4 regions of the Clostridium sp. CM038 genome follow, and region 1 is predicted to be linked to each of the others. Evidence: predicted binding sites of a transcription regulator. Region 1 holds the regulator's gene; each other region holds the start of a gene.
What was found. The regulator LexA, encoded in region 1, represses DNA repair genes until DNA is damaged. The targets are predictions, from matches to a motif close to CNAACANNTGTTNG.
Positions count from the first base shown of each region.

Region 2: a site for LexA is predicted at 1,828-1,841, ahead of recA (recombinase RecA). Genes of this name have one in related genera too.
Region 3: a site for LexA is predicted at 1,657-1,670, ahead of ACWJKS_RS05730 (DNA polymerase Y family protein). Genes of this name have one in related genera too.
Region 4: a site for LexA is predicted at 1,374-1,387, ahead of uvrB (excinuclease ABC subunit UvrB). Genes of this name have one in related genera too.

Region 1 covers NZ_CM143651.1:1,903,396-1,906,617, reverse strand. Annotated here, with positions in the region: gene ACWJKS_RS08645 (transposase) at 1-587, shown strand, start outside; gene lexA (transcriptional repressor LexA) at 941-1,549, shown strand; gene ACWJKS_RS08635 (methionine gamma-lyase family protein) at 1,656-2,936, opposite strand; gene ACWJKS_RS08630 (ORC-CDC6 family AAA ATPase) at 3,086-3,222, opposite strand, start outside.
Region 2 covers NZ_CM143651.1:2,354,861-2,358,082, reverse strand. Annotated here, with positions in the region: gene rimO (30S ribosomal protein S12 methylthiotransferase RimO) at 1-1,183, shown strand, start outside; gene pgsA (CDP-diacylglycerol--glycerol-3-phosphate 3-phosphatidyltransferase) at 1,167-1,712, shown strand; gene recA (recombinase RecA) at 1,876-2,931, shown strand.
Region 3 covers NZ_CM143651.1:1,270,440-1,273,661, forward strand. Annotated here, with positions in the region: gene ACWJKS_RS05710 (DUF2922 domain-containing protein) at 1-206, shown strand, start outside; gene ACWJKS_RS05715 (Rrf2 family transcriptional regulator) at 288-503, opposite strand; gene ACWJKS_RS05720 (AAA family ATPase) at 574-726, shown strand; gene ACWJKS_RS05725 (CatB-related O-acetyltransferase) at 701-1,291, shown strand; gene ACWJKS_RS05730 (DNA polymerase Y family protein) at 1,716-2,972, shown strand; gene ACWJKS_RS05735 (hypothetical protein) at 3,169-3,222, shown strand, end outside.
Region 4 covers NZ_CM143651.1:3,428,060-3,431,281, reverse strand. Annotated here, with positions in the region: gene ACWJKS_RS15715 (radical SAM protein) at 1-1,057, opposite strand, end outside; gene uvrB (excinuclease ABC subunit UvrB) at 1,415-3,222, shown strand, end outside.

The DNA.
Region 1 (3,222 bases):
CTTATCACGGGTTCACTGCCTGTGATAGTTTTTACAGCCTACCTATCCATATTAAATTTGTTAGTGCAGCACGGCATGATTCTGTTACCGGTGTTTATGCACTTAAAGAGATTGTAGATTTATACCCTGAAATTAAATTCTATTCCGTAGCCTTAGATTCTGCCTATGATGCTAATGCATTTTATCTTTTATGCATGCATTATGGAATAAATCCTATTATTGATTTAAATTCACGTTCTTTAAAACCTTCATCAGGCAGTGATTTTGTTGAACTTGACGATAAGGGCATTCCTCATGGGAAAATTTGTGGACATCAGCTTCGTAATTGGGGAATCGTCCGTAAGGAATTTAGGCATAAATGGTTATTCCCAGTTCAATGTGACCACTGTGAAAAATGTCCTATTAAAAGCAAGAAAATTTATTACACTAAAACATTAGATAATCCAAGATATTTTACTCCTATACTAAGAGGTTCAAAGCAATGGAAATCTCTTTATAAACGACGTTCAACTACTGAAAGGTGTTGGTCGCAGAATAACAAGAGTATTTCTTGGTGCATTTTGCTGTTTTATAGATGCTTGGGCTAATGAAAAAGAGGTAACAATTGCTGATATCTTCCCGGTTTTCAAGAAAATAGCTGCCTAATTTATAATCAGTTTTAACTCAATAACCAGCCTACGGCTTTTTTAAAATAGTGTATAAAAAAGCCTTTTTGTCATGCCTACTATTAATTCAAGTATAGCATTTCATCCAAATAAATACTTTTATTCCTCAAATATGGGAATTGTTAATTATTGTTTTTCGAGTACACTCATGACTTATGTATTCATACATAATAATATATAATTTTTTATTTTTATTAATAACTATAAAACAGAACGTAAGTTTGATGTTATTACATTTATATGGTATAATTATACTATGAATGGGAGGCGTTTACATGTTAACTGAAAAAAAAGATAAGCAAAGTGAAATATATAACTTTATAAAGAAACAGGTACAACTAAAAGGATATCCACCTTCAGTCAGAGAAATATGTGATGGCGTAGGATTAAGATCTACTTCGACTGTTCATGGGCATTTAGCAAGACTAGAAAAAAAAGGATTTATCCGTAGAGACCCTACCAAGCCTCGTGCAATTGAATTAATAAAGGATTCTGTCATAAGAAAAGAGCTTATAGATATACCTATTATAGGGAAAATCACTGCTGGCAAACCAATACTCGCAGTTGAAAATGTTGAAGATACATTTACACTTCCTTTAAATTTCACTAAAACCAATAATGAACTATTTATGCTTAAAGTTTCTGGTAGCAGCATGATTGAAGCAGGAATATTGGATAAAGACCTTGCTATAATTGAGAAAATCAATACCGCTAAAAATGGCGATATAGTTGTAGCTCTTATTGATAATGAAGCAACTATTAAAAGATTTTTCAAGGAAAAAGATCATATAAGGCTTCAGCCTGAAAATTCAACTATGTCCCCTATCATAGTTGATGACTGTGTAATTTTAGGTGTACTTGTTGGTATTTACAGAAAGTATTAAATATCCACCTTTAAAGATTTTATGTAACAAAAAAGTCCTGCAATGAATATATCAATTGCAGGATTTTTTTATTCTATTATTAAGTCATAAATATTTACTTTCTAGTTCAAATAACTCTTGAAAGTGCTATTAGTATTCCAATTTTAGCATGATCAAACGTTAATCCACCCTGTAAATATGCTATATAAGGCTCTCTTATTGGAGCGTCTGCAGATAATTCTATAGATGCTCCCTGAATAAATGCACCTGCTGCCATTATAACCTTATCTTCATATCCTGGCATGTCCCACGGTTCGCATTGAACAAAAGAATCAATGGGAGACCCCTCTTGTATACCCCTACAGAAATTAATTAACTTTTCCTTATCATTAAATTTAATTGCTTGAATTATATCACTTCTTTTATCAGTATACTTAGGAAGAACTTCAAAACCTGCAAGTTCCATAATTCTTGCACAGAAAATAGCGCCCTTCAATGCTTCCATAGCTATATGTGGTGCTATGAATAGTCCTTGATATAAAGAACGCATAACTCCAAACGTAGAACCACATTCCCCTCCTATTCCAGGAGTTGTTAGTCTATAAGAAGCTTGTCGTACATATTCTTCTTTACCTGCAATATATCCACCTGTAGGTGCAATTCCACCACCAATATTTTTTATGAGGGATCCAGCAACTATATCTGCTCCTACATCTGTAGGCTCCGTAACATCAATAAATTCACCATAACAATTATCTACAAAACAAATAACCTTTGGATTTATAGCTTTTGCAGCGCTTATAATATCATCTATTTCAGAAATTAATAATGCTTTTCTCCAGCCATATCCAGTAGATCTTTGAATATGAATTAGCTTTATTGACTTATCTTCAATCAGTGTCTTTTTCATTAAATCAATATCAACTTTAGAGTTATCGTTTAATTCTAATTGTTTATATTTTACACCATAATCTTTTAATGAGCCTATATCCTCCTTAGCATTTATACCTATTATATTAAGAAGTGTATCATAAGGTGTTCCGCATACCGATATCATGGTATCATTAGGTCTTAAATTACCAAATAAGGACGCTCCAATTGCATGTGTTCCATTTACGAAATGCGGCCGAACGAGTGCACTCTCACAATTGAAAATTCTTGCATATACTTTATCTAATGAATCTCTCCCAATATCGCCATAACCGTATCCAGATGAATTTGTAAAATGGCATTCGCTAATTCGTTCATCTTGTAGTGCGGTCAAAACCTTAAGCTGATTAAACTCTCTTATTTCATCAAGAATTTTAAACTCATCTTGTACATCTTGTATTGCTATATCATAGAGTTTTAGCGTTTTTGAACTTATTTTATACTTCTTTTGAAGGTATTCTTTTGTTATGTCTATCATGATTCCAGGTCCCCTTTTTATTATGTATATATTATGTGTTTTAAACTTTAACTACCGTAATAATAGTAACATAAATAATACCGATGTAGAATAGTTTTATTTATATATCAATCATATTAGTATGTATTTAATTGTCTCTTTCTTTACTATTACAGCACCGCAGGTGATGATTTAACTTTTTCAATAATCTCTTCAACAGTTTCCTCTAATTCTTTTCCAACTTTTTTATACTCAATTTCAAATTTTTCATTTTGATTTTTCATAAAATACATTAACGCATAATAAG
Region 2 (3,222 bases), 450 kb from region 1:
ATCGTCAAAACAAGAATCAATAGACACTATTCTAGAAATGTCAGAATACAAAAAGAAATATAATTGCACAGTATTGATTGCGACGGGTTGCCTTACTCAGCGTTATGGGTCGGATCTGATTGAATTGATGCCAGAACTTGATATAATCCTCGGTGTTAATGATTATGACAAGTTAGTAAGTAGTATAGAAGAGGTTCTTTTAAAAAATATTAAAGTACAACATTGCACTTATAGTGATGATAATATTAATGAAGGACAAAGAGTATTAACTACAGAAACATACTCTGCTTATATTAGAATTTCCGAGGGCTGTGATAATGCTTGTGCATATTGTGCAATACCAAATATTAGAGGAAAATATAGAAGCAGAAAAATGGAGAACATAATACAAGAGGCTAAGGATTTAAGTGAACATGGTTGCAAGGAAATTATTTTAGTTGCTCAAGATACCACTAGATACGGGATAGATTTATATGGTGAAAAAAACCTACATAAATTAATAAGAAAAATTTCTCAAATAAGTGGGATTGAATGGATTAGAGTACTTTACTGTTATGCAGAAGAAATGACGGATGATATTATTAATGAAATTTCTTTAAATGATAAAGTTTGCAAATATGTAGATATACCAATTCAACATATAAGCGATGATCTTCTTAAATCCATGAAAAGGAAAGGAAGAAAAAATATCATAACAGAAAACATAAATAAGATGAGGAAGGGTATTAAGGGATTAACCCTTAGAACTACATTAATCGTTGGATTTCCAGGAGAAACGGAAGAAAATTTTGAAGAATTGAAACAGTTTATTAATGAAACTAAATTTGATAAATTGGGAGTGTTCAAGTACTCAATGGAAGATGGTACTGCAGCTGCAGAGATGAAAAATCAAATTCCAGAAGAAATAAAGGAAAAACGTGAAGAAGAATTAATGATTGTGCAACAAAATATATCAAAAGAGATAAATAGTAAAAAAATAGACAAAATTTACAAAGTTTTAGTAGAAGGATTTAATGGTAAAACTTATTTTGGTAGAAGTTATGAAATGGCACCAGAAGTTGATGGAACTATTTTCTTTGAATCTGACAAAGATTATAATAAGGGAGAATTCGTAACAGTAAGGGTTACCAAAGCGTTAGAATATGATTTAATAGGAGTTGTGTGCTATGAATCTTGCAAATAAACTTACAATGATTCGAATTTTTTTAGTACCTATATTTTTAGTGTTTATGGCGGTTAAAGGAATACCTTATGGAAGAGAACTGGCGACAATTGTTTTTATAGTAGCATCTCTCACTGATAAGTTGGATGGCTATGTAGCTAGAAGCAGAAATCAAATAACTAATTTCGGAAAATTCATGGATCCTCTAGCAGATAAACTTTTAGTAACTGCTGCACTTGTTTCATTAGTGGAGCTTCAGATTGTGTCTAGTTGGGTAGCTATGATTATAATTGCTAGAGAATTTGCAGTTTCAGGACTTCGAACAATAGCTGCTTCAGAGGGAAAAGTAATTGCGGCTAGTAAATGGGGGAAACTTAAAACCGTTATTCAAATAGTAGCTATAATTACAGCATTGATAAATTTATCTTACGCAAATACGTTATTAAATGCGTTAACCAATATTTTCATGGCTGCCGCAGTAATTATTACAATAATATCTGGTGTTGACTATTTTGTAAAAAACAAAGGTACAATTAGAGTCGATAAGTGATTAAATTATTAGAGTTTGTTAATAATACAAATAAAAGGATTTCTTTAGTAAATGAAAATGGCAGATATTGCTTTGTATGTTGACCATATAAAATAAATGGTGTATACTTAAATTCAGAACAAACGTTCGTCGAAAAAGGATGGTGAACCCGCAGGGGAAATTTATGAATAATGAAAAATTAAAAGCGCTAGAAGTAGCTATGGGTCAAATAGAAAAACAATTCGGAAAAGGCTCTGTAATGAAACTTGGAGAAAATAGTAAGTTAAATATAGAGGCTATTTCCACTGGTTGTTTAGGACTTGACATAGGCCTAGGCATAGGTGGTGTACCTAGAGGAAGAATAATAGAAGTTTTTGGACCAGAATCTTCAGGTAAAACTACAGTTGCACTTCATATAGTTGCAGAAGCTCAAAAAAATGGTGGTACAGCTGCATTTATAGATGCAGAGAATGCTTTAGACCCTGAATATGCTAAAGCACTAGGAATAGATATAGAAAATTTAATAGTATCACAACCAGATACTGGTGAACAGGCGTTAGAGATTACAGAGGCTTTAGTTCGCTCTGGGGCTATAGATGTTATCGTAGTGGATTCGGTAGCAGCTTTAGTGCCTAAAGCTGAAATTGAAGGCGAAATGGGAGACTCCCATGTAGGACTCCAAGCAAGACTTATGTCGCAAGCTTTAAGAAAACTTGCGGGTTCTATAAATAAATCCCAATGTGTTCTTGTATTTATAAATCAATTAAGAGAAAAAGTAGGAGTAATGTTTGGTAACCCAGAAGTAACCCCTGGTGGTAGAGCGTTGAAATTTTATGCATCTGTTAGACTAGATATTAGAAAAATAGATACAATTAAACAAGGCGATGAATTTATGGGTAATCGAACAAGAATAAAAATAGTTAAAAACAAAGTAGCTCCTCCATTTAAGAAAACTGAATTTGATATTATGTATGGTCACGGCATATCTCGAGAGGGCGATGTTCTAGATATAGGAGTTGTAGAAGAGATTGTACAAAAAAGTGGAGCATGGTTCTCATATGGAGATATACGACTTGGACAGGGAAGAGAAAATTCAAAACAATATTTTAAAGAAAACCCTTTGGTTATGTTAGAGATAGAAAACAAAATTAGAGCAAAACATAACCTACCATTATACAAGAACGCAGAGACTAGTAAAAAAGAAGTTAGCAAAAAAGAAGCAAGTAAAAAAGAAGCATAAAAGCAAGTTTTTACTTGCTTTTTTTCTTTAACTTATAATTAAGGAATATTATTATGGTATCAGGCATATGCATTCTATGATGCAATATGCTAAAGTTTATCATAACTACTATATAATAGTAAGAATAAAGACTTATTTAAACGTTAAAATCTTGACATTAACTGAAAAGTAATATAAAATAAATACAAATACTGGTTTAGTATATTTAAATTGTTACCAATTAAATATAGCACCTTTTCTAGCTTTCATATTTACTCTTAAATAGATTTGAAATAAGCAAAGGAGGTGTTG
Region 3 (3,222 bases), 630 kb from region 1:
CTATAGAAGGTAAATATTTCACTTTAAGCGTAGATGATATTAAAGCTGATGAAGAGGGAGTGCCAACTATAACAGACATTGAGGTGAATGCTCTTATGGATTTAGTTATTGCAAAGAACATTTTTGCATCAGCGAATGGTAGCTTAACTGGCAAGAAAGATGCTAAAGTAGTTACTACTGATACTAATGAAGTTGATGTAGCTTAGAGAAAAGTGTTAAATGCCGTATGGATAGCATAAAAATATGCAATCTATACGGCATTTTAATTACAGTAAAATCATTCTGAATTATTTAATTTTCTTATTGATATCACCTACAATATCAAGCATAGTAACCTTTCTTAGAACATTTTCCATTGCTTCTTGTGCACTGAACAAAGTGACTTCAATAACGGATTGAATGTTTGCACCTATGGGACAATTGGGATTTGGAGTTGGATGAATTTGAAACAAACCACCATCGTCCACTATCTCTACCGCTTTGTATACTTCTAATAAAGTTATCTATTCAATATGATTAGATATTAATGGACTGTCTTCTGGCGAAAAACAACTATTTTTAAGAGGATTATCTTTGAAATTCTTAGAGGTTAATAATTCAATCATATTAATAGATGAACCTGAAATATCGCTACATCCAGAGTGGCAGCAAAAAATAATAAAGGTTTATGAGAATATAGGAACTAACAATCAGTTAATAATTGCAACTCCAGACTATATATCTTAAAAGTGTAATTACAAGAGATAATATAGAAGTTGGAGATTATACAATATATAATGACTTTTATAATGACCCAAGAGATTTTGAAAAAAATAATGTGCTATATCAGTATCCTATAAACAATGATAAATTAATAATTGGGAAGTTTTGTTCAATTGCATGTAAAGCAAAGTTTCTCATGACCAGTGGAAATCACACAATGAAATCACTATCTACTTATACATTTCCTATTTTCAAAGAAGAATGGGATGAAGCATTAAAACCAAAAGATGCTTGGGATAACGAAGGTGATATTGTAATTGGAAATGATGTATGGATAGGATATGACGCTATAATTATGTCAGGTGTGAAAATTGGTGATGGTGCAATTATTGGAACCAGAGCAGTAGTTACTAACGATGTTTCACCTTATACTATTGTTGGGGGCGTACCAGCAAAAGTTATAAAGAAAAGGTTTAGTGATAATGTAATTTTAAAGTTGCTGAAAATTAAGTGGTGGGATTGGTCATACGAAAAAATTCAAGCAAATATTAAGTACATTCAATCAGGAGATATTAATAAATTAGTTTAAGGTTTAGCGACGCATTGTTCATATAATCCGAATGAAGCAGATGAAAAAATAATAGATGAAGCAATAGAAGAATTCAAAAGAAAATAGCCATTATTTAAGTGAATTAAAAAGACTTACAGAAAATATGGAAGAACATGCATTAAAAGCATAAGCTCAGTTAATTAAATATATATGGAAATAGTAAAGAACTGGTGTAATTTAGCTGGTTCTTTTTGATTTTTTGATGAATAGGTACCTGATCCTTGGGAATAGTTACTAATAGAATTCCCATCATAGTGAAATAATCTATGTGAAATACATATATTACAAAAAAAATATGCGAATTTGCTTCTAAAAAGTAAGCAAGTAGTATATAATAAGTATAACGAACTGATGTTCTAATATGAGTAAATTAAGATTAATAAAAAGGAAGATGATTTATGCTATGAGTAAATTGATATTTCATATTGACGTAAATAGTGCCTATCTATCATGGGAAGCTGCATATAGACTTCAACAAGGGGAAGAGTTAGATCTTAGAACGGTACCATCTGTAGTAGGCGGAGATGAAGAAAGCAGGCATGGAATTGTTTTAACTAAATCAATGCCTGCTAAAAAATTTGATATTCACACAGGAGAGACTTTATATAGTGCAAGGGCTAAGTGTCCCGGAATAATAATTGTACCTCCAAGATATTCATTATATATGAAGTGTAGCGAGGCTATGCATCAAATATTTTTAGAATACACTCCAAGTATTCAGCGTTTTTCAGTTGATGAAAGTTTTTTGGACTTTTCTAATATGGAACATTTATATCCTGACTATTTGAAACTCGCTGAAACTATAAAAGAGAGGATAAAGAATGAGCTTGGGTTTACAGTGAATATAGGGATATCAAATAATAAATTGCTTGCAAAGGTAGCTTCGGATTTTAAGAAGCCAGATAGAATTCACACACTTTTCCCAAATGAAATAAAACATAAGATGTGGCCATTACCTGTTGAAGATTTATTTATGGTAGGTAGAGCCACAGCGCCTAAATTGCACAATTTAAATATTAATACTATTGGAGAATTAGCAAATTATAATTTGGATATTTTAAAGAATAAATTAAAGAGTCATGGTCAAGTTATTTGGAATTACGCCAATGGCATCGAATTTTCAGAAGTCCGCAAGAGCAATTATATTAAAATGAAGGGTATAGGTAATTCTACAACAATAGCTTTTGATGTGGAAGATAAAGACACGGCTCATAAGGTGTTACTATCCTTGTGTGAAACAGTTTCCATGCGTTTAAGAGATTCACACAATTGTTGTACTGTGATAAGTATAAGCGTCAGGGGGAGCGACTTAATATTTTATTCTCGTCAAAAGAAAGTAGCTGTAGCAACTGACTCTACTCGCAAAATATATGAAATAGCATGCTATTTATTTGATAATGTTTGGAAAGGTAATCCAATAAGGCAATTGGGGATACATATCACAGACTTTTGTAGTAATGAGTTTTATCAGTGTTCTTTGCTAGATAGTTTTGATTATGAAAAAGATAAAAAGATAAATGATACCGTTGATAAAATAAGATTAAAATATGGGCCAAAAGCTGTAGTTAGGTCTTGTTTTCTTCATTCAGGGCTAAATAGTATGTGTGGTGGAATGGCAGATGGTGAGGAAGATTATCCATTAATGAGCGCAATGCTTTAAGGATGTTTATAATAAATGAAGGTTTTAGCATTACCTATAGAAATGGTATATCTAATAAATAATTGATAAAACAATCAAAGGTTATATATATATTAATTAAAGTGAGAAATGGTAAGGAATTTAGCAATTAATAGTTTTGTACAATATTGGCTTATATATGGAGAAAACTAAATATATAATGGTGGTGTAATTTATTATGAAAATAATCGCAAAACCTATCGAAATGATTTGTTGGTTTGATAAAAAGGGT
Region 4 (3,222 bases), 1.5 Mb from region 1:
CAAATATACATGGTTCTGCGTCCTCTTTCGAATTGATATGAAAGAAGTATTTACCGGCTATACATCCCCCTACTAGTGGAGCATCATTAAAGAAATCAATTGTAAAATATGGTTTTGTTGTTCTTATTTCATTAGTTCTTCTTCCAAGTCTTATTCTCTGCTCTGGTGTAAGCATCATATCAAACTGTGGATGTGAACTTACCGGCATAAACAAGAAATACCAACTTAATTTAGAACCTTTTTCAATTAGCATATCAGTAAACTTATCAGATAATACATCATCTATGTTAGTTCTTGTAACACATGTTGAAACTCCGAATAAAACTCCTCTTTCTTTAAGCATATCCATAGCATGTATAACTTTTGCGAATGTACCCTTTCCTCTTCTTGATTCTGTATCTTCTTCAAAGCCTTCAATCGAGAGCATTGGGAATACATTTGAACATTTTTGTATCCTATTGGCAATTTCGTCAGTTATAAGAATGCCACTAGTAAACGGGGAGAACATCATGTCATCAAATTTTTCATATATATCGAGCAGATAGTCATTATAGAAAGGTTCACCCCCAAGTATTATTATCCAGTATATTCCCAAATCTCTTGCTTCTTTAATTAATCTCTCTACTTCTACAGGTGGAATATCAGTATCTTTACTATAATTAGATGCATAGCATCCAACGCAGTGCAAAGGACATCTCATAGATGGACTGATTAGCAAAACAAATGGTATTTTTGTATCTTCGTCAGTTAAGAATTTGTTGCGTTTTGCACCAGCATACCAATTTGCATTTGCAAAGAAATTAGTAACCAATTTCTTAAGACACTTTGTGTCTGTATTAGTTAATATATTTTGTATATATTCATGTGTTGGTGGGTTACTCTTGTAATAACTATAGACAAAATCTATTTGTTTTAGTTGAGACTCATCTTTTATTAGTTTTTTTATAGTATCAAAAATTTTATCAACATTTCTTTCTGGGTTCTTTTCTAGATAATTAATTAAAGTCTCCATGATTTTAGATTTTACACCTTTTTCTACAGAATTCATAATACTCACAACAATTCCTCCATTTAAAATATTTTTTTTATGCAGTATATTATTATTTAATGAGAATCAACTAATATTAATCGTTAATTTTGTCTAGATGCAAATAGGTGATTATATATATATAGTATCTATATTTATAATTTAGAATAAAATGCAACTAATGAAAATTTTTAACGGTAAATTAGCAAGAAATATTATTGAAAGAACTATGAAGGGTGTTAATTATAATCTATATATTTTTTTAATTTATAGTAGGTGAATAGTTTTTGTGAATTAGTATAGGATATATTGACATATTAAAAATTTATAGTTAAAATAGAAGTAACGAACAAATGTTCAGAAGAAGGAATACAAGGCGGTGATTTTATGCATGAGTTTAAGTTACATTCAAAGTTTAAACCTACTGGAGATCAACCACGGGCAATTGATAGTCTTGTGCGCGGAATTGAAGAAGGTAAAAAGTTTCAAACTCTTAAAGGAGTAACGGGGTCAGGTAAGACTTTTACCATGGCTAATATTGTTGAGAGAGTTCAAAAGCCTACATTGGTGCTTGCTCATAATAAGATCTTAGCAGCACAGCTTTGCTCAGAGTTTAGAGAATTTTTTCCTGATAATTGTGTTGAGTATTTTGTTTCATATTATGATTATTATCAGCCAGAGGCTTATATTGCACAGACGGATACATTTATAGAAAAAGATTCATCTGTTAACGATGATATTGATAAATTAAGACATTCAGCTACATCGGCATTACTAGAGCGTAACGATGTTATTGTGGTGGCTTCGGTTTCATGTATATATGGACTTGGTAACCCCGAGGAGTATAAAAAACTTACAGTGTCATTAAGGGTTGGCATGGAAAAGGATAGAAATGAAGTAATAAGACAGTTAGTAGATATACAGTATGAAAGAAATGATATTAATTTTATTCGCGGAACCTTTAGAGTGAGAGGTGACACTATAGATATATTCCCTGCTTCATCGTCAAGTGAAGGAATTAGGGTAGAGTTTTTTGGAGATGAGATAGAAAGGATTAGATCATTTGATTCTCTTACAGGAGAAATTATTGGAAGCCTAAAACATGTATCTATTTTCCCGGCTTCCCATTTTGCTACATCCAAGGATAAATTGGAACTTGGCATAGCTCAAATAGAGCAGGAGCTTGAGGAGAGGTTAAAGGAGCTTACTTCAGAGGATAAAGCTTTAGAGGCACAAAGACTTAAGCAAAGAACAAACTATGATATTGAAATGATGAGAGAGGTTGGTTACTGTACTGGTATAGAGAACTATTCTAGAATTTTAGATGGCAGGGCTGCTGGAACAGCACCTCAAACATTGATGCATTATTTCCCTAAGGATTTCTTAATGTTTATAGATGAGAGCCATGTAACTCTTCCGCAGGTTAGAGCTATGTTTGGTGGGGATAAATCAAGAAAGACTAATTTAATTGATTATGGATTTAGACTTAAGTCAGCCTATGATAATAGACCGCTAACTTTTCAGGAGTTTGAGGGTACTATGAATGAAACGATTTTTGTAAGTGCAACTCCAAACGTTTATGAAGCAGAACATAGTGAGAATGTGGCAGAACAAGTAATAAGACCTACAGGGTTATTGGATCCTGAAATAGTTATAAGGCCTGTTAAGGGGCAAATAGATGATTTATATGCGATCATTCAGGAAACAATAAAAAGAGGCTTTAGAGTTTTAGTTACGACCCTTACAAAAAAAATGTCAGAAGATTTGACTAAATACTTTAAAGAAATGGATATGAAAATTACATATTTACATTCGGATATTGATACCATAGAAAGAATGAAAATTATCCAAGATCTTAGGCTAGGTACTTTTGATGTGCTAGTAGGTATAAATCTTTTGAGAGAAGGATTAGATATTCCAGAAGTAGCCCTTGTTGCAATACTCGATGCAGATAAAGAAGGGTTTTTACGTTCTGAAACCTCATTAATTCAAACAATAGGAAGAGCTGCAAGAAATTCAGAGAGCAAGGTAATAATGTATGCAGACAAAATTACAAAATCTATGAAAAAGGCTATGGATGAAACTACAAGGCGTAGAGGAATTCAGATGGAATATAATGAAGAACATGATATAGTGCCAACCACTATTGTAAAAGATATTAGGGAAGTAATCGGATCTATAACAGTTGCGGAAGA